DNA from 4 places in the Streptomyces sp. NPDC001507 genome. Region 4 is predicted to be linked to each of the others. Evidence: riboswitches for the same ligand, from Rfam matches in the RefSeq annotation. Region 4 holds a riboswitch; each other region holds the start of a gene.
The links. A riboswitch is a leader RNA that binds a small molecule or an ion and turns the genes downstream of it on or off. The one in region 4 is predicted to bind cyclic di-AMP.
Positions count from the first base shown of each region.

Region 1: linked by a shared signal. The riboswitch ahead of ACFY0K_RS14350 (transglycosylase family protein) and the one ahead of ACFY0K_RS03225 (NlpC/P60 family protein) in region 4 are both predicted to bind cyclic di-AMP.
Region 2: linked by a shared signal. The riboswitch ahead of ACFY0K_RS28435 (transglycosylase SLT domain-containing protein) and the one ahead of ACFY0K_RS03225 (NlpC/P60 family protein) in region 4 are both predicted to bind cyclic di-AMP.
Region 3: linked by a shared signal. The riboswitch ahead of ACFY0K_RS29390 (NlpC/P60 family protein) and the one ahead of ACFY0K_RS03225 (NlpC/P60 family protein) in region 4 are both predicted to bind cyclic di-AMP.

Region 1 covers NZ_JBIAVV010000004.1:112,742-117,613, forward strand. Annotated here, with positions in the region: gene eno (phosphopyruvate hydratase) at 1-698, opposite strand, end outside; gene ACFY0K_RS14350 (transglycosylase family protein) at 1,117-1,809, opposite strand; cyclic di-AMP (ydaO/yuaA leader) riboswitch at 1,814-1,988, opposite strand; gene ACFY0K_RS14355 (transglycosylase family protein) at 2,182-3,180, opposite strand; gene ACFY0K_RS14360 (cytochrome P450) at 3,391-4,644, opposite strand; gene ACFY0K_RS14365 (nucleoside triphosphate pyrophosphohydrolase) at 4,641-4,872, opposite strand, start outside.
Region 2 covers NZ_JBIAVV010000009.1:207,020-211,891, reverse strand. Annotated here, with positions in the region: gene ACFY0K_RS28440 (polyprenyl synthetase family protein) at 1-57, opposite strand, end outside; cyclic di-AMP (ydaO/yuaA leader) riboswitch at 1,259-1,455, shown strand; gene ACFY0K_RS28435 (transglycosylase SLT domain-containing protein) at 1,461-1,949, shown strand; gene ACFY0K_RS28430 (HAD family hydrolase) at 1,968-2,774, opposite strand; gene ACFY0K_RS28425 (ATP-grasp domain-containing protein) at 3,238-4,491, opposite strand; gene fahA (fumarylacetoacetase) at 4,769-4,872, shown strand, end outside.
Region 3 covers NZ_JBIAVV010000009.1:417,382-422,253, forward strand. Annotated here, with positions in the region: gene ACFY0K_RS29390 (NlpC/P60 family protein) at 200-1,363, opposite strand; cyclic di-AMP (ydaO/yuaA leader) riboswitch at 1,371-1,544, opposite strand; gene pcrA (DNA helicase PcrA) at 1,881-4,367, shown strand; gene ACFY0K_RS29400 (M23 family metallopeptidase) at 4,417-4,872, opposite strand, start outside.
Region 4 covers NZ_JBIAVV010000001.1:696,756-701,627, reverse strand. Annotated here, with positions in the region: gene ACFY0K_RS03240 (flavodoxin family protein) at 1-65, opposite strand, end outside; gene ACFY0K_RS03235 (hypothetical protein) at 135-302, shown strand; gene ACFY0K_RS03230 (DUF1996 domain-containing protein) at 307-2,292, opposite strand; cyclic di-AMP (ydaO/yuaA leader) riboswitch at 2,699-2,873, shown strand; gene ACFY0K_RS03225 (NlpC/P60 family protein) at 2,884-4,872, shown strand, end outside.

The sequences.
Region 1 (4,872 bases), on a different contig from region 4:
TAACCGGCCTGCTTGATGGCCTCCAGGATGAGGTCGAGCGCGGCGCGGTTCGACTCCAGGTTCGGGGCGAAGCCGCCCTCGTCGCCGAGGCCGGTGGCCAGGCCCTTGCCCTTCAGGACCTTCTTCAGGGTGTGGTAGACCTCGGCACCCCAGCGCAGCGCCTCGGAGAAGGACTCCGCGCCGATCGGGGCGATCATGAACTCCTGGATGTCGACGTTGGAGTCCGCGTGCGAGCCGCCGTTGAGGATGTTCATCATCGGGACGGGCAGCAGGTGGGCGTTCGGGCCGCCGAGGTAGCGGAACAGCGGCAGGTCGGACGCCTCGGAGGCGGCGTGCGCGACGGCGAGGGAGACGCCGAGGATGGCGTTGGCGCCGAGCGAGCCCTTGTTGTCGGTGGCGTCCAGGTCGAACATCGCCTGGTCGATCAGGCGCTGCTCGGTGGCGTCGTAGCCGACGAGCTCCGGGCCGATCTGCTCGATGACGGCGAGGACGGCCTTCTCGACGCCCTTGCCCTGGTAGCGGTTGGGGTCGCCGTCACGGAGCTCGATGGCCTCGAAGGCACCGGTGGAGGCGCCGGACGGGACGGCGGCACGACCCGTGCTGCCGTCGTCGAGGCCGACCTCGACCTCGACCGTGGGGTTGCCTCGGGAGTCCAGGATTTCCCGGGCTACGACGACGTCGATGGACGGCACGAGCATCTCCTTCTTGGGATGTGACGCTGGTTGTGCGGGGCGCACGCGGGCCTCGTCGGCCCTTGCTCAGCCTTGCGACTAGAGCCTAACCGTCCCGGGGCCGTCGGCCGGCACGACCGACCGGCCCGTGGACACACAGACGGTACTCATTGTTCACGCGCGGAACAAAGGGGGGCCCGATGAAGAACGGGAGAAGAGCGGACCAAGAAGGGGACGACGGGGCCGACGGGGCGGTGGGGTGGCGGCACAGAGAAACCCCGCCCCGGTGCGTTCGGGGGAAAACGCACCGGGGCGGGGGTCCGTGGGGGACGGGGGTGGCCCTCACGTGGTCTCCACTATGGGGACCACGGTTGTGGGAGAGCTGTGGTTCAGCTGGGCACCGCCCAGTACTTTCGGCGGCCGCCCGCGGGCTGCGTCAGGTGCCCTACTTCAGGTGCAGCTGCTGGCCCGGGTAGATGAAGTCGGCGTCCTCGACGATGTCCTTGTTCAGCTTGAACAGCGCCTGCCAGCCGCCCTTGACCTTGTGCTTCTCGGCGATCGAGCTGAGGGTGTCGCCCTTGACGACCTTGTACTCGCCGTCGCCCTTCTTGACCTTCTTGCCGGTCGGGGTGGTGACGGTCTTCTTGGCGGCCGGACGCTCGGCGGAGCGGGACGCGGCCTGGGTGTCGGTCGAGCGGGTGCTGGTGCTGCTGCTCGACGAGCCGGCGGAGTTGCTGGAGCTGCTGGAGCTGCTGCCGGTGTAGGTGGCACCGGACAGGCCCGTGCCGCAGACCGGCCAGGCACCCTTGCCCTGGGCGGCGAGGACCTTCTCGGCGATCTGGATCTGCTGCGCCTTGGTGGCCTGGTTGGCCTGCGCGGCGTACTGCGTGCCGCCGTACGCGGCCCAGGTGGAGGCGGAGAACTGCAGACCGCCGTAGTAGCCGTTGCCGGTGTTGATGGCCCAGTTGCCGCCGGACTCGCACTGGGCGACGGCGTCCCACTCGGAGGCGGTGGCGGCGGAGGCGCTGCCGGCCGCCATCAGCGGGGCGGCGACGGCGACGCCGGTGACACCGGCGACAGCGATGGCGCGGACGGCCTTGGACGGACGACGGTGCTTGCCCTTGCCGGAGAACAGCATGGATCGATCCCCTCACCGACGCCTGCGAGGTGAGCTGTCGGGTTCGGGCCGGTTGAGTTGCCCGGCCGCACACCTGTGTGTCGGTGCGCGGCTTCACCCCGAGCCGGATCGGCGGTCTCAACCACCGGTCCCGGCACTTACCTTGGGTCCCCCGCTCCTGCCTACGGCGCATGACGCGACGACTGTTCCCGGGCAGCCGCTGGCAGGACTCGGCGTTGCGACGGCCGGGGCTCGTGGTGACGAGCGGCCTCGACCGTAAACAGACGATCAGATGAATTTCAAAGATGATCAGGGCTTCTGAGACTCATCCCACACTTTCACCAAAACGGACATTCGGCTCGAACGGGGCGTCAACTCCCGCCGCCTTTCGTCCTATTCGGTGCCGAGTTTCAGGGTCTGACCGGGGGTGATGGCATTCGGGTCGGAGCCGATATCAGCCTTGTTCGCGTCATAGAGCGCGCGCCATCCGCCGTCCAGGCCAAGGGAGTCGGCGATGGAGGCGAGGGTGTCGCCGTCGCGGACGGTGTAGGTGCCGCTGTCGCCGGAGGCGTGCCGGCCGGAGGAGGTGACACTCTGACCGTTTGTCACGCTTTCGTCCGCCGAACCGCCGCGGTGCTTGCCGCCGCCACTGACGGCCCCCGTGTCCACCAGACTCCAAGACCCGCCGGTCTGCCACGATTTGTCCGAGTCGTCAGCCCCGGAGGTGGCGGGACTCTCACTCACCTTCGGCGCGCCGGAGCCGGAATCGGAGTCGGACGTTTCCGACTTGTCCGTCTTGCTGGATTTGCCGGAGGAGTCGACCTCGGAGTCGCCGCCGGCACTCGCGCCCGGAGAGGGGGTGGCGGAGTCACTCCCGGAGTCCGTGACACCCGAAGAGGTGTCGGAACCGGAGGAAGAGGACGAGTCGGACAGACCTGAGGACGAGTCCGAGGATCCGGATGAACCGGACGAACCACCCGAGTTGCCGAGACCCGTGTCCACGTTCACCGAGGCGTCGTCGGACGAGAGTCCGGCGAGCAGGGCGCAGGTCCGCCACGCTTTGGTGCCCTGGTCGGCGAGCATCTTCTCGGCGACCGCGATCTGCTGCGAACGGCTCGCCTGGTCCGGCGTGGAGGCGTACTCCTGGCCCCCGTACTTGCTCCAGTCCTCCAGGGAGATCTGAAGACCGCCGTAGTAGCCCGTGCCGTTGTCGGCGCTCCAGGAGCCGCCGCTCTCGCACTCGGCCACCTGGTCCCAGGTGGAGCCGTCGGCCGCGCTGGCGTTCACCGCGCCGAGGAGCGGGATGGCGATGGCCGAGCCGGTCACCCCGGCCGCGACGAGGAGTGCCGGAGCCTGGCGGGGGCGACGGTGACGACCGTTCCCGGAGAGCATGCGGAAACCTTTCGAGCGACAGCGGTGACCGGCGCGGCGGGTCCCGCAAGGGCGCCGCGCTGATGGGTGAACGTATCGGCAGACGATCACTTGTCACAAGTTAATGCCGCGCAGATCACGTGAAGATCACAGACTTGAACGCCGGTCACCTTTTGCCCGTACGGGCCGGTAGTGGCCTCGGCGAAGGCTCGCCGAAGGCCCGGCGAGGGTTCACCGACCGGCGGGTGTGAACTCCACGGGGAGGGTGCGCAGTCCGCGCATGATGAGTCCGCCGCGCCACCGCAACTCCCCCTCGTCGACGGCGAGTCGCAGGTCCGGAAGGCGGGTGAGGAGGCCGGCGAGCGCGGTCTGGCCCTCCAGGCGGGCGAGCGGGGCGCCGAGGCAGTAGTGGATGCCGTGGCCGTAGCCGAGGTGCTGGTTGTCCCGCCGGGAGAGGTCGAGGGTGTCCGGCTCCGCGAACCGCTCCGGATCCCGGTCGGCCGCGGCCAGGACGACCAGGACCGGGTCGCCGGGCGCGATGTGCTGCCCGCCGATCGCGACCGGCTCGGTGGCGAACCGCCAGGTGGCCAGCTCCACCGGTCCGTCGTAGCGGAGCAGTTCCTCGACCCCGGTCTCCAGCAGCCCGTGCTCGCCGGCCGCCAGGGACTCCTGCAGCCGGGCCCGCTGCCCGGGGTGGGTGAGCAGCGCGTACGTGCCATTGCCGATCAGGTTGACGGTGGTCTCGAAACCGGCGAACAACAGGATGAAGGCCATTGCCGCGGCCTCGTTCTCGGTGAGGTGCTCACCGTGGTCCGAGGCCCGGATGAGCCCCGAGATGAGGTCCTCGCCTGGCCCGGCCTCGGCGGACAGCGCCTCCCGCTTCCGGTGGATCAGCTCGGCCAGATACCCGCGCATCTTCTTCACGGACCGCGCGACCCCGCCCCGCGGCCCGCCCCCGTGCCGGATCATCATCCCCGCCCAGTCCCGGAAGTCGTCCTGGTCCTCGGGCGGGACGCCGAGCAGGTCGCAGATGGCGTAGATGGGAAGCGGGAAGGCGAACTCGTGGATGAGGTCGGCCTCGCCCCGCTCCGCGAACCCGTCGATGAGCCGGTCGGTCAGCTCCCGCACCCGCGGCGCGAACTCGGCCACCCGGCGCGGTGTGAACGCCTTGCTCACCAGCCGCCGCAGCCGGGTGTGGTCCGGCGGGTCGATGTTCAGCAGGTGCGTCATCAGCTCGGCCTTGCGCTCACCGGGGATGCCGGTCTTCCCCTTGGCGTGCGCGGGCTCGTCGTGATGCGCCGGGTTCTTGGACAGACGGGGGTCGGCGAGGGCCTGCTTGGCATCGGCGTACCGCGTGACCAGCCAGGCCTCCACCCCGCTGGGCAGCCGGGTTCGCCGCACCGGCTCGTGCTCCCGCAGCCAGGCGTAGGCGGGGTAGGGGTCGGCGGCGAACTCCCAGGTGAACAGGTCCGGGACGGCGGTCACTTCGCCACTCCCTCCGCCGCCCGCACCGCGTCCCGGTAGGCCCGGGCCGCCGCGCGCAGGGCCGCCTCCGGGTCGACGCCCTCCGCCTCCGCGCGGGCCGCCAGCGCGAGCAGTTCGTAGCCTATGCCCGGTGCCTGCGGCAGCGGCACCTCGAGGCCCGCCGTGCGCACCCGCGAGGCCAGCTTCGCCGCCAGGGCGAGGCCCGGCTGCGCGAGGGGTATCCCGTCC
Region 2 (4,872 bases), on a different contig from region 4:
ATCGGCTTCCAGAGCCTGGTCCCGCACGCTCAGCCCGAACGGCCCGACGACGGTCACGAGGGGTCTCCTGTCTGCTGGTGTCTACTGGCGATTACACGGTTTGTCGATAGGTCGCTGCCATCACTCAAGTCAGCGTATCCGGTCAGGTTTCGATCACCGATAGCGCCCACGGTTACACCCCGGGCGCTATCGGATCACGACCGTTATGTTTTTGATCAGCTGATACGACCTGACATGCAATGACTTAACAGGAAGTGCGGTCAGTTGTCGCGAACCGAGGCCCAAGCCGTGTCCCGCACCGGTCTCCATGCCGGGCCCGGGTCCGGGGTGACGCGCCGCATCCGTCCGGCAACGAACCCTCCGGACGGCCGCCGCCCGGAAACCGCCCCACTCCCCCCGGCCAACGTCACCTGCCCGGGCGTACCCCTCTCCACCGCCCACCCGGGCCGACGGGGACACCCGATGCACGAACGGCGGCATCCCGCACCCGTCCGCACACCCTTCCTCCACGGGACCACGCACGGCGACCTCCACGTTCCGTCGGCCTACGTCCCCCGGCCTGCGCCTCCTGGATGCGCACGCTCCCCGGCCCGGCTCGCAGGGACATCTCATGCCCGGGTCCCCGCCCAGGCTGCCGTCATGTCAACGACTCACACCGCAGAGGAGGTTCCGCCCTCACGACGGGCACTCACACCGACGATCCCCGAGCCCCTGACACACCTCCTCCGACGTGACGAGAATCACGCATACGCACACCGACCCTCGACACGCTCCCGGCACCCGGACCGGCCAACCAGGAGCCTCACCTGCGCCGTTGAGCCCGGTCGGCGGCCCCCGCCCACTCCCTTCACCCGACCCGAATCAACCATAAGCTGATACAAGCCACCAATTCGGACTAATCTCGCTAATCATCCAGACGGGGACAACCGAGAATCCAACCCCAACGAATGCGAGCCGGGCGCTATTCCGCCGAACCAGGAAAAGGCAGTTTCCAATAGTCCCTGATGTCTGATTTGCCGCTATTGCGAATTCGTGAAGTAGGTCACGCGCACCCAAATGCCGCAAGGCGCGTAAGGCGCCCTTTCTTTCCTTTCCCTGTGGGCCAGTTGAGGGTTGGCAGTCGCAAAGGATCAAGCGGTTCATACGGCGCGGATCAAGGCCAATCGGCACGTTGTGTGAATCAGGCTCTTGTTCCGGACATGTGCTGTCGCATACGTTCCGGCTCGCCGGGCGGACGCCGAATCCTGCCGCCGCCCGTAATGACCCATCGACGAGTTCATTCGCACGGCAGGAGCGGGGGACCCAGGTAAGTCGCCGGACCGGGCGGCCGACGTCACAGAACAGACGCCGTTCCGGAACGGCTAGGGGTGAAGTCGTATCGCCTTCGGGCGGTGCGGCCGGGCACTCCCCGGGCCCGAACCCGACAGCTCACCTCGCAGGCGACGGAGAGGAACCTCGCCATGCCTGCTGCCGCCCAGCACCGCCGTCCCCGCCGTAACCGCATCGTCCGCACGCTCGCCGTCGTCGGCACCGGTGCCGCCGTCCTCGCTATCCCGCTCATCGGGGCGACGACCGCGTCCGCCGCCGGCTCCTCCGCCGCAACGGCCTCCACGACCCTCGCCGGGTACCCGAACAACCTCGACGGCTGGATCCGCGAGTCGCTCGCGATCATGCACGAGAAGAGCATCCCGGGCACCTACAACGGCATCTACCGCAACCTGATGCGCGAGTCCTCCGGCAACCCGCGGGCCATCAACCTCTGGGACTCCAACGCGGCGAAGGGCATCCCGTCCAAGGGCCTGCTCCAGGTCATCGACCCGACGTTCAAGGCCTACCACGTGGACGGCACGTCGTTCGACATCTACGACCCGGTCGCGAACATCACCGCCGCCTGCAACTACGCCGCCGCACGGTACGGCTCGATCGACAACGTCAACGGCGCGTACTGACCCGACCGACGCCCCGCGTCAGTCGAAGAGTCTTTCGAGGACGACGGCGATGCCGTCGTCCTCGTTCGACGTGGTGATCTCGTCGGCCATCGCCCTGAGTTCGGGATGGGCGTTGGCCATCGCCACCCCGTGGGCCGCCCACTCGAACATCGGGATGTCGTTGGGCATGTCGCCGAAGGCGATGGCCCGTCCGGGGCTCAGCCCCAGCCGGTCCGCGGCCAGCGCGAGCCCGGTCGCCTTGGTCACCCCGCACGGCTGCAGTTCGACGGTGCCCGGCCCCGACATCGTGACCGTCGCCAGCGATCCGACGACCGAGCGGGCGGTCGTCGCCAGTTCGTCGTCGGACAGGGTGTGGTGGCGCAGCAGCACCTTGCTGATCGGCGCGCACCACAGGTCGTCGCGCCGGGCGACGCGCAACGCGGGCAGCGTGGGATGAGGCATCAGATAGCCCGGCTCGATGAGGGTGAGCCCGTCCACACCGTCCTGGTCGACCGCCGCGTACACCTGGCCGACCTCGGCCTCGATTTTGCCGAGTGCGGTCTCCGCCAGCTCCCGGTCCAGGGTGACCGACCACAGCAGCCGGTGCGTGCCGGCGTCGTACACCTGCGCGCCCTGGCCGCAGACCGCGAGCCCCGTGCAGCCGAGGTCGTCGAGGAGCGGGCGCGCTCTCGGGGCCGGACGGCCGGTCACCACGAGGTGCTGGGCACCGGCCCGGCGGGCCTGCCCGAGCGCGGCGAGCGACCGTTCCGACAGGGTGTCGTCGCCGCGCAGCAGCGTGCCGTCCAGGTCTGTGGCGATCAGTGAGTACGGGGAGGGTGCGGCCATGATCAGAGAATACGGACAGCGCGGCCGTGGGACTCACGTGCGTTTCGGCCTCAAGTGGCGCCCGCCGCCTCCGTGATGGGGCCGTTGTCAGTGGCGGGCGTTGTGTCTTCCGAGACGCTCGGCACTTGCCCAGAGGACCCGGCCGGCGATGCGCTGCGCGTCGGGGAGGTCCGACGGCTCGGACTCCGGTTCGACGGGGACGGCGACGCAGTCGAACTGGACGTCGCGCACGAGCTGTTGGGGCTGCGCTGCGCCGGCACGGACGGTCCGGCCCCGGGGTTTCAGGCGGGGGCCGGCGCCAGGTGCCTGGCCAGGGCCGAGGAAGCCCGTCGCGCCGGTGTCCATGCGGTTGCCGGTGGCGGCCGTGAGGTGGCCGGCGGTGCGGCGGTCGGTGCCGCCGTCGCGGGGTGCTGACGGTGAGGACGGGTGGCACCGCCGGAGGTGTCGGCGCAGGTCACGGCGGCTATGGTGCCTGCTTCGTGGCGTTGCTGGAGCCGCGGCGGTTGGTACGCCACAGCTGGTAGAGGTGCTTCGCGCCCGGACGCACGAAGCGGGCGAGCATGGTGACGAACGGCAGCGGGTCGTCACCCGCCAGCCAGGCCAGCTCGGTCCCGCTCGGCCGCTTCGGCGCGTGCGGTGTCGTGTAGCCGCTGCGGCGGTAGGCGAGGAGGGCGGGCAGGTCGATGTTCTCCACCACGTAACGGTGGCCGGTGCGCTGTTCCCCCTCCGGGACACGGCGCCCGGTCAGGTCCAGATGCATGGCACGGACGACGTCCACGCCCGGCTCGCTCTCGAAGAGCCGGAACTGGGCGCCCATGCGCGGGTTGAAGTCGAGCAGCTTGTACTGCCCGTCGCGCCGGTCGAAGCGCAGGTCGAGATCGATGATGCCGGTGAAGCCGATCTGCTTGATGAAACGCGCGGCGAGGTCGGCGAGTTCCGGGTTGTCGACGACGTACGCGTTCGCGGTCATGCCGGCGTGCGGCGGCCAGGAGCGGACCTTGACCCCGGTGAACAGGGCGCGCGGAGTGGAGTCGGCGTCGAAGTAGGCGTGCACGATCCAGTCCTCGGCCTCCTCCCTCGGGAGGTACTCCTGGAGGATGACACCCGGATGGGTGCCCCAGTCACGGGCGAGGGCGAGCAGTCCCTCCCTGGTGGCGATCCGCGTCGTTCCGTTGACGGCGGGCTGCTTGCGCCGGACGAACGCCTCACGGTTCTTGGCGACGATCGGGAAGCGGGCCTTCTCCGCGAAGTCGGCGATCTCGTCGTACGAGTCGGGAAAGGCGGCCGCCGGGCTTGGGATGCCGTGTTCCACGCACAGTTCGTGCAGGCCCTGCTTGCTCGCCAGCCGGCGGGGCAGTTCCGGGTCCACGCGCGGGAAGAGGAAGCGGTCGCCGAGTGCGTCCTGGTGCTCGGCGATCAGGACGGCGGCCTCCTCGTCGGTGGGGATCAGCACGGTCGGACGGCCGATGCGGCGGCCGATGCGCAGCAGCCCCTCGACGAGATGGTCCGGTTCCTCGGCGCCTGTTGTCGGCCACACGAACGCCCGTTTGAGATAGCGGGACGAAGCCGCCGGCGTGTACGCGTCCTCCGTGATCGCGTACATGGGCACGCCCAGGCGGCCCAGACTGCGAATCGCGCCGACCCCGCCGTGGTGCAGCGGATAGTCGCCGAACTTGACGATCAGGCCCGGCACGTCGCGGTCCGCCTCGAACGGCACGCTGACGGCATTCCTGGCCACGGGTCCCCCCACGTGTCCCCCTCTACGGACCGGACCCACCCCGTCCGTGTCCCCCAAAGGACGCTAAGCCGGAATTGCCTACTCCGACAAGGCCTATTAGGACATTGCGAACTCTTTAGACACTGTCACGACAGGCAACTCACCCGTAACGTGTGGCGCGACCACATGGAACGTCGCGCAACGCCATAGTGACGTCGCCACATGGCCGTCCCCCGCGCGGCACGGATGAGAGTGAGGCAGCCACCCCATGCCCTCCTTGCCACCCTTCGAGGTCCCCGAGGGTGACCCCTTCGGCCCGAACAACCTTCCGTATGGCGTGTTCTCGACCTCCGAGAGCTCGGACCGGAGGGTCGGCGTCCG
Region 3 (4,872 bases), on a different contig from region 4:
GGTACCGGCGGGGCACGTGCGCGTGCCGACCGAAAACCGCGCCCGGCCGCGCGGACCGTGCGGTCGCGGCGGACAGGAGCGCCGAGGGGCGTCGGCGGGAGACCGGGGATGCGTGGCGGCGGGCGGGCGCCGTGGCGCGTGCGGGCCGGCGGAGGGAAGCGGGTGGGGGCGCCCGGGAGGTGGCGGGCGCCCCGCGGGGTCAGGCCGGGCGCACCACGCTGTGGATGATCGACTCGCCGCCGTAGTAGATCGACTCCTCGCGGACGTAGGCGCCGGGCTTCGGGGCGTGGATCATCATGCCGTTGCCGATGTAGATGCCGACGTGGCTGACGTCGTCGTAGAAGAAGACCAGATCGCCGGGGAGGGCGTCGGCGAGGGAGACGGTGGTGCCGGCGTTCACCTGGTCGTAGGTGGTGCGCGGCAGGGAGACGCCCGCGGCCTTCCAGGCGGCCTGGGAGAGCCCGGAGCAGTCGTAGGAGCCGGGTCCGGTGGCACCCCAGACGTACGGCTTGCCGATCTGTGCGCGGGCGAAGGCGATCGCCTTGGCGGCCTTCGTGGCATAGGCGGAGTCCGGGCCGGAGTCCGAACCGGAGCCGGAAGCGGAGCCGCCCGACGCCGAGGACGCCGCGGACGACGAGGCCTCCCGGCCGGCAGCGGCGGCCTGCTGCTTCGCCAGCTCCGCCGCCTTGCGGGCCGCCTCCTCCTGCTGCCGCTTCTCGATCACCGCCAGCCGGGCCTTCTCCGCGGCCGTCAGCTGCGACAGCAGCTCCCGCGCGGAGGCCAGCTTCGTCTGCACGGTGGTCTTGGCGGCCTTGAGGTCGTCCTGCGTCCCGGTGAGCGCCTCGAGGCTCCGGGTGGCCTCCTGCCGCTTCTTCATGGTCGCGGCCTGCTGGGTGACGTAGTCGTCGACCGCGCCCTTCTGGCGCGAGGTCAGGCGGCTCATCAGCTGGTCCTGGTCGAAGTAGCCCTGGGGGCTGTCCGCGAGCAGGAAGGTCGCGGTGTCGGGAACGCTCGCGCCGGTCCGGTACTGGGCCGCGGCGAACGAACCCAGTTCCTCACGCGCCTTGTTGAGCCGTTCGGTGCGTCTGGCGACGTCGTCGAGCAGGGTGTCGACCTGCTTGCGCTGTCTGCCGGTGCGCTCCTTGGCCGCGTTGTACTTCTCGGTCGCCGACTCCGCCTGCCGGTAGAGGGCGTCGACCTTCTTCTCGACCTCCTCCAGGCTCGGCTTGCCGTCCTCGGCGGGCGCGGCCTCGGCCGACTGGGAGAACAGGGCCATGGAGGTGAGGGTTGCGGTGGCCAGCGCGGGGGTGCGTATGCCTGCCGCGCGCGCTCCTGACGGCCGGGACTTGCGGTGCGACGCCAACGGGGGCGACTCCTTCCGGTGTTCCGCCTACCGAGTTAGCTGTCGGGTTCGGGCGGGTGGGTCGGAAGGGTTGCCCTACGGTCCGTCCCCGGAGGGGAGGCGGGACCGATTCACCCCGGGATCGGTGTGGGTCCCCGGCTCCGGATGCGCGGTGGCGCCCCGGACTCGGCGGAGGCCGTGCGGCCCGGCGACGTTCGCCGGTGGGGGTCGTACGGCCTGCCCGGCACGCTAGCCAACTCGTGTGGTCTCTGTGAAGTTTGATGTGCGATATGCCCGATACATTTTCGTGACCTGGGCGTTGTGCTCTGCTCAGGCGGGGCGATCTGGGGGGTTATGGGTGACTTGCCCGGGCGGATCCAAAGGTTCCGGGCGGGAGGGATCCAAAGGTCCGGGGTGGGCGTCGGCGGCTGCGGGACGCGCGTCCACCTGCTGTGACGGAGGGGATCCGTTCGGTCACGGGGGCGAGTTTTCGGGGTGGCGGCCGGTTGTCGGTGGCGCGCCCTAGACTCGGAGAGCGATGAGCAGCCTCTTTGACGACAGCTTCCTGGCGAGCCTCCAGGCCCCCCGCGGCCACGACGAGGAACCCCCGCCGCCGCCCGAGGACGAGCACGCTCCGGAGTCGGTTCCGGACGATCTGTTCGGCGGGAAGTTCGACGTGCCCCCGGACCGGGACGCCTACTACCGCGACGGCGCCGCCCGCCCGGCCCTGGACCCGGCCGCGCTCCTGGAGGGGCTGAACGACAACCAGCGGGCCGCCGTCGTGCACGCAGGCTCCCCGCTGCTCATCGTGGCCGGCGCCGGTTCCGGCAAGACGCGCGTGCTCACCCACCGCATCGCACACCTGCTCGGCGCGCGCCAGGTGCACCCGGGTCAGATCCTCGCGATCACCTTCACCAACAAGGCCGCGGGCGAGATGAAGGAGCGCGTCGAGCACCTCGTCGGCCCGCGCGCGAACGCCATGTGGGTGATGACCTTCCACAGCGCCTGCGTGCGGATCCTGCGCCGGGAGAGCAAGAAGCTCGGCTTCACCTCCTCCTTCTCGATCTACGACGCCGCCGACTCCAAGCGCCTGATGGCCCTGGTCTGCCGCGACCTGGACCTCGACCCCAAGCGCTTCCCGCCGAAGTCGTTCAGCGCCCAGGTCAGCAACCTCAAGAACGAGCTGGTCGACGAGGAGGACTTCGCCGCCCGGGCGAGCGACGGCTTCGAGAAGACCCTCGCCCAGGCCTACGCCCTGTACCAGTCGCGGCTGCGCGAGGCGAACGCCCTCGACTTCGACGACCTGATCATGACGACGGTCAACCTGCTGCGCGCCTTCCCGGACGTCGCCGAGCACTACCGCCGCCGCTTCCGGCACGTCCTGGTCGACGAGTACCAGGACACCAACCACGCCCAGTACGCCCTCGTGCGCGAGCTGGTCGGCACCGGCGCACACGAGGAGGACACCCCGCCCGGCGAGCACGACCTGCCGCCCGCCGAGCTCTGCGTCGTCGGTGACGCCGACCAGTCGATCTACGCCTTCCGGGGCGCCACGATCCGCAACATCCTCCAGTTCGAGGAGGACTACCCGAACGCGACGACGATCCTCCTGGAGCAGAACTACCGCTCCACGCAGACGATCCTCTCCGCCGCCAACGCGGTCATCGAGCGCAACGAGTCCCGCCGCCCGAAGAACCTGTGGACCAACGCGGGCGCGGGCGCGCAGATCACCGGCTACGTCGCCGACACCGAGCACGACGAGGCGCAGTTCGTCGCCGAGGAGATAGACCGTCTGACGGACGCGGGCGAGGCGAAGGCCGGCGATGTCGCCGTCTTCTACCGCACCAACGCGCAGTCCCGTGTCTTCGAGGAGATCTTCATCCGGGTCGGCCTGCCCTACAAGGTGGTCGGCGGCGTCCGCTTCTACGAGCGCAAGGAGGTCCGGGACGTCCTGGCGTACCTGCGGGTGCTGGCCAACCCGGAGGACTCCGTCCCGCTCCGGCGCATCCTCAACGTCCCCAAGCGCGGCATCGGCGACCGCGCGGAGGCGATGATCGACGCCCTCGCGCAGCGCGAGAAGATCAGCTTCCCGCAGGCGCTCAAGCGGGTCGACGAGGCGTACGGCATGGCCGCGCGGTCGACGAACGCGGTCAAGCGGTTCAACACGCTGATGGAGGACCTCCGTACGGTCGTGGAGTCCGGCGCCGGACCCGCCACGGTGCTGGAGGCGATCTACGAACGCACCGGATACCTGGCCGAGTTGCAGAACTCCACGGACCCGCAGGACGAGACCCGTATCGAGAACCTCCAGGAACTCGCCTCCGTGGCCCTGGAGTTCGAGCAGGAGTCCGGCGAGGGCGAGCAGTCCGGCGGCCTCGCCGACTTCCTGGAGCGGGTGGCCCTGGTCGCCGACTCCGACCAGATCCCCGACGAGGACGAGAACGGCGACGGCGTCATCACCCTGATGACCCTGCACACCGCCAAGGGCCTCGAGTTCCCGGTGGTGTTCCTGACCGGCATGGAGGACGGCGTCTTCCCGCACATGCGCGCCCTCGGCCAGACCAAGGAGCTGGAGGAGGAACGGCGGCTCGCCTACGTCGGCATCACGCGCGCGCGGGAGCGGCTGTACCTCACGCGGTCGGCGATGCGCAGCGCCTGGGGCCAGCCGTCGTACAACCCGCCCTCGCGCTTCCTGGAGGAGATCCCGGGCGCGTATCTGGAGTGGAAGCGCACCGGGGCGATGGCGCCGGTCTCCACCGGGCCAGCCGCGGGCGTGGCGGCCTCGCTCTCCTCGACCCGCTCGCGCTCCTCGGCGTCGGGGGCGTCCGGCTTCGCCACCCGGCGGACCTCGGAGAAGCCGGTGGTCTCGCTGGCGGTCGGCGACCGCGTCACCCACGACCAGTTCGGTCTCGGCACGGTCGTCGCGGTGAAGGGCACGGGCGGCAACACGGAGGCGACGATCGACTTCGGCGACGCCAAGCCGAAGCGGCTGCTGCTGCGGTACGCGCCGGTGGAGAAGCTCTAGCCCGGAAGGTGTGGGCCCCGCCGCGGCGGGGCCCGGCGGTATCGGCCGGTCAGGTCGGGTCGAGTCCGTGGCTGCGCAGCCACGGCAGCGGGTCTATGGCGGCGCCGCCGGCCGGCCGCACCTCGAAGTGCAGGTGCGGTCCTGTCGAGTTGCCGGAGTTCCCCGAGTACGCGATCGGGTCGCCGGCCTTCACCGTCGTACCGGCGGCGACGCGGTACGACGAGAGGTGGCAGTACCACGTCTCCGTGCCGTCCTTCGCCGTCACGATCATCATGTTGCCGTAGGCGCTGTTCCACTTGGTGGAGACGACGCCGTCGGTCGCGGCCATCACCGTCGTGCCGTAGGAGACGGGGAAGTCGATTCCCGTGTGGACGGACATCCAGTTGACGCCGGCCTGGCCGAAATAGGCGCTGAGCCCTTTCTGCGTGACCGGAAGCACGTACTTGGGGCGCAGCCGCTCCTTGCGGGCCGCCTCCGCCGCCGCCTTCTTCTTCTCGGTCTCCTG
Region 4 (4,872 bases):
ACGGCCTCGAACATGGCCTGGCAGTGCGGTGAGGGGGTGTGGTGGACGATCAGCAAGGTGGGCACACCCGCACCCTGCCGTGTGCCGCCCGCCGGCGGCAAATGCCGGCGGGTGGCACTCAGGGCTGTACGGGCATGCTCCAGCAGGTGGAGCCGGCCGGCACACCGGACAGCCGGGCGGTGAGCCGGGCGGTGGCGTCGCCCTGGTCGGTGGCCGCGGCGGTGGCGCCGCCGCCCTGGCTGCAGCACGACGAGACCCTCCCCGCGTCCGAGCCCGCCCAGGACACGCTGCGCAGCAGGTGACAGGTCAGAACGAGGTCCGCTTGGTGCGCCACAGCAACGCGGCCCCGGAGACCAGCAGCAGGCCGCCGAAGACCGCGGGCCACAGGTGGGCGCCGGTCTCGGCGAGACCGCCCTGGACGGCTTGGGGCTCGGTCTGGGGCTCGGTCTGTGCACCGGTGCCCGGGGTCTCCTGGCCGGCCGGGGCGGCGACGGCGGTGCCGGTCGGCGAGGCGGCGGAGGTGCCGGCGGGTGCCTCGGTGTCGGGCCGCTGCGTCGGCTCGCTGATCACACCGCCGCCCGACGACTTGGTGGTCGACGTCTTCTTCGGCGACGGGGTCGCGTAGACCCTCGGCAGCCCGGTGGAGCCGGATCCGGAGCCGGAGCCAGGGGCGGTGGCGGTGGCGGTGGCGGTCTCCGTGGCCGGGGTGCCGGCCGGGGGCTCGGACGACGGCTGGTCCGACGACGGCTGCTGGGTCGCCGGCTCGGACGGCTCGGCGCTCTGCGTCTCGGCCGGCGGCTCGGACGGGCTCGCGGTCTCGCTCGGCCGGGACGGCTCCGCGCTCTGGGACGGCGGCTGCTCGTCGGCGCCCGCGCCGCACTTGCGGCCGGAGTTGATGCAGTCGACCATCTTCCGCATCAGGCTCTCGTCGAAGACGTTGATGAAGTCTCCGTGGTCGGTGACCGGCTTGTGCAGCTGCTCGGGGAACGAGTCCACCGCGAACAGCGGGACCGTACGGCCGCCGTCCTGGAGGCTCGGCGCGGCCACGGCGTAGACGATGCGCTGCACCAGCTGCGGGATGGCCTGGAAACCGGCCGGGCAGCTGCCGTCGGGGCCTTCGAACGCCACGTGGGTGCGGTGGTTGGCGCTGTCGATGTTCCGGCCGTCCCAGCAGCTCTGGAACCGGAACGTGCGCACGACGTCACTGCCGGAGGGGCAGAGCGGGTACTTGTCCTTGAGCTGCCGGTCCTCGTAACCGGTGCAGCTCCAGGAGGCGTTGGCGTTGGCCGGGCCGTTGACGAACGCCTTGGCGTCGCCGGTGATGATGCGCAGCAGCCGTGGCATCTCGGTGACCTTGGAGGTGGGGTTGCCCTCGAAGGTCAGCGTGACCTGCTTCGCCGTGACGATCTGCCCGGCGTTGCCCTCGGTGCCGCCGCCCGGCTTGTCGGCGTCCCGTTCCTGCTTGCCGTTCTGCAGCCGCAGCACGGGCCAGTAGTACGTGGACTTGTCGCCCTGGTCCGCACAGCTGGTCTGCGCGTTGGCCAGGTCCTGGTCGCTGGCGAAGGCGTTGTTGGACTGGTTGCCGATGTAGTCGTGGAAGTGGTGGGCGCCGTTGGAGACGCCGGGCGCGACGATGACGTTGTCCGAGTTGAACAGGCCGTTCGCGTTGACGCCGCAGCTGGAGGAGAAGGTGCCGGTGGAGCCGCCGGGCTGCTCGGCCGGGGTGGAGACGTTGGGCTGGACCGAGGTGATGTCCGCGTAGTCGGCGGCGACCGGCCCGTTGCCGCCCTGGCCGCCGGCGCCGGTGCCCTGGCTCGGCGCGGCGCTGCCCTGGCCGCTCTGGCTCGGCGTGGCACTGCCCTGGGGAGCCGCCGACTGCCCGGCGTCCTGGTTCGAGGAGCGCAGGGTGCAGGCGGCGAGGTCGTCGAGGCCCTGCGGGCGGTCGCCCTCACGGCCGATGGCGTCGGCGATGCGCTGGAGCGACTCGGACCGCTCCGCCTTCAGCGGGTCGATGATCGTCTGGCCGGCGAAGCCGGGGTTCTGCTCGATCTCGGCCGCGGACTGGGTGAGTTGCTGGTAGGCGGCGGCGATCTGCTGGTCCAGCTGGGCGAGTTCACGGTCGACGTCCGCCCGGGCGCCGTCGGGAACCGCGGTCAGCCGGCTGCCGACGTCGGGGCAGTAGATCGTGGGCGCGGACAGCACCTGGCCGGTGGCGACCTGCCCCTGGCCACCGCCGTTCTCGGTGGCCGAGGCATAGACGTTCACCGCGACCAGTCCTCCGCCGCCGAGCATCAGGGCGACCGCTGCGAAGGTCGCGCGCTGTGCGCCGGTCGGGCGTCTGCGCCTGTTGCGTCTCAAGGTCGTTCCCCTGCGTGTCGTGGGCGGCCGGGCATGGAAATCCCCCGCTCTATACGGCCCACGGCGCCACCGTGTTCAACAGACCCACGAATTCACGGTGACCTCACAGAAAGCGCGTGCACCGGAACAGGCGAACGCGACCGACGGCAACGCCCCGGTGACCCTGCGAATGCAATGGATGCGCGCGAAATGCCGTTCCGTACGGTCGAGTTCCGAACGCTAAGACGAACATCACAAATACGTATCGGACATTAGCCACTTCAACCTTCACACGAGTGACACAAGTTGGCTAAGTTGACGGGCAAGCCGCTCGGCTCCCCCCGGCGAATCCCGTCGGGCCGCGCGGCCTCCGCCGAGTCCGGTGCCCCTCAGGGGCTGATCCGGAGCCGGGGACCCAACCGACCACTGGGGTGAATCGGCCGCCGTCCGCAAGGGCAAAGGCCGTAGGGCATGCCTTCCGGATTCGACCGCCCGAACCCGACAGCTAACCCGGTAGGCGGAGTACGGAAGGAGCACGACCCCTCAATGGCGCCCGAGAGCCGTGACGAGGTTCGACAGCGGATCGACAGCCTCTACGACCAGGCCGAGAACGCCACCGGGAACTACAACGCCACCCGTGCGATGAGCGGGGGCTCGCGCTCACGCGGCGTCCCGCTGTTCAAACGGCCCCGTCGTGACGACCCGGGCCTCGACAACATCGCCCGGGAGTGGTTCGAGGGGGCGCGCTCGAAGCTCGGGCCGAGCGTTCCGGCCGCGCTGCCCTCCGACCGGCAGCCCGCCCGGTCCGGCCCGCGGCGGCCCGTCAGCGCCATGGCCGCCGACCTCCTCGGCCAGCTGGAGGACTCCGGCCCGGCCCGGCTGGAGCTGACCGCGGGACCGTCCGCACAGAGCGAGATCGAGGTCGTCCGCGAGCTGCCGGCGCGCCCGAAGCTGGAGTTGACGGCCGGGTCCGCCGCAGCGCTGCCCGCGGGGACCCCGGGTGCGCCCAGGGCGCTGCCCGCCGCCGGGCAGCAGCGGCCCACGCCGGGTGCCTCGAAGACCAGGAACCAGCTCAAGCTCGCCAAGGCGCGCGAGGTGCTGTCCCAGCGCACCGGTCAGCGCGCGATCGCCGCCCTCGACGCGGCCCCGGCCCCTGTCACCCAGGGTGTTCCGCAGTCGCCCAGCCCCTGGCCGGCGCCCGAGGCCCAGGCCCCGCCGCAGCAGTGGCAGGCTCCCGCCGCCGGCATACCGAACCAGCGCACCGGCAGCGGCTCCGCCCGGTCCGACTCCCCTGCCGCCACCCGCGCGCTCCCGGCGGTGACCGAGACGGGCGGCATCCCGATCGTGTCCCCTTCGGACACCGGTACCTTCCGCATCATGACCCCGGGGGGTGCCGACCGTGCCCCGACCCGGGCCGCGGCCGACATGGGCGGTTTCCGCCTCATGACCCCGGGCGGCTCGGGCGGCGGGACCTACCAGAGCGCGCCCGCCATGGACACGGGCGCCGCCCAGGCTCCGGCGCCGGTGGACACCGGCTCCTTCCGCATCATGACGCCGGGTGCCACGGGCTCGTTCCCGATGCCGACGCCGGCCGACGCGGGCGGCTTCCCGACGGCTGATCCCATGGCGAGCACCAGCGTCTTCCCGACGGCGGACCCCATGACGGGCAGCAGCGCCTTTCCGACCGCCGACCCAATGACGGGCACCAGCGTCTTCCCGACGGCGGACCCCATGACGGGCACCAGCGCCTTCCCGACCGCCGACCCGATGACGGGCAGCAGCGCCTTCCCGACCGCGGCTCCCACGAACAGCGGCGCATTCCCGACCGCGGCGCCCGCCGCTCCCGCCCCGGCCCCCAGCCCGATGGACGCCGGCGGTTTCCGGATCATGTCGCCGAACGCGGCCGCCTCGTACACGGACGTTCCGCCGGTCGCCGCCGACACGGCCTACGGCACCGGCGGGTACCCCGTGACGGCCCCCGCCGTCCCCGCCCCGCCCACGGCCGCCATGCCGATGGCCGCCATGCCGATGGCCGCTCCCTTCGCCGCCGCACCCGCCGCCGACATGGCCGGCGCCTATCCGGCGGGCATGCAGGCCGGCGCTTATCCGGAAGGCATGCAGTCCGCCGACGGCGCGTACGCCTACGCCGCCAGCATGGCCATGCCCACCGCGATGGCCGCGCCCGCCGCGGCGATGCCCGCGCCCATGGCCATGCCGATAGCGGCACCCGCGGCAGCCCCCATGATGGCGCCGATGGCAGCCCCCATGGCGGCACCCCCCGCACCGCCGACCGCCGCGATGCCGCCGGCCATGACCGCGCCGCCCGAGGCGATGACGGCTGCCGCGCCCGCGATGGCGATGCCCATGGCCGCCCCCGCCCCGGTCGTCACCGCTCCGCTCCCCACCACGCCCCTGCCGACCGCGCCCCCGCAGGTCCCGGCCCCGGTGCCCGCCGCAGCCGCGCCGGTGCCCGGCGGCTACGCCGACGCCGGTGCCTTCCTCCTGCCGGGCGTCGCGGCCGAGGCGGGCAAGGCG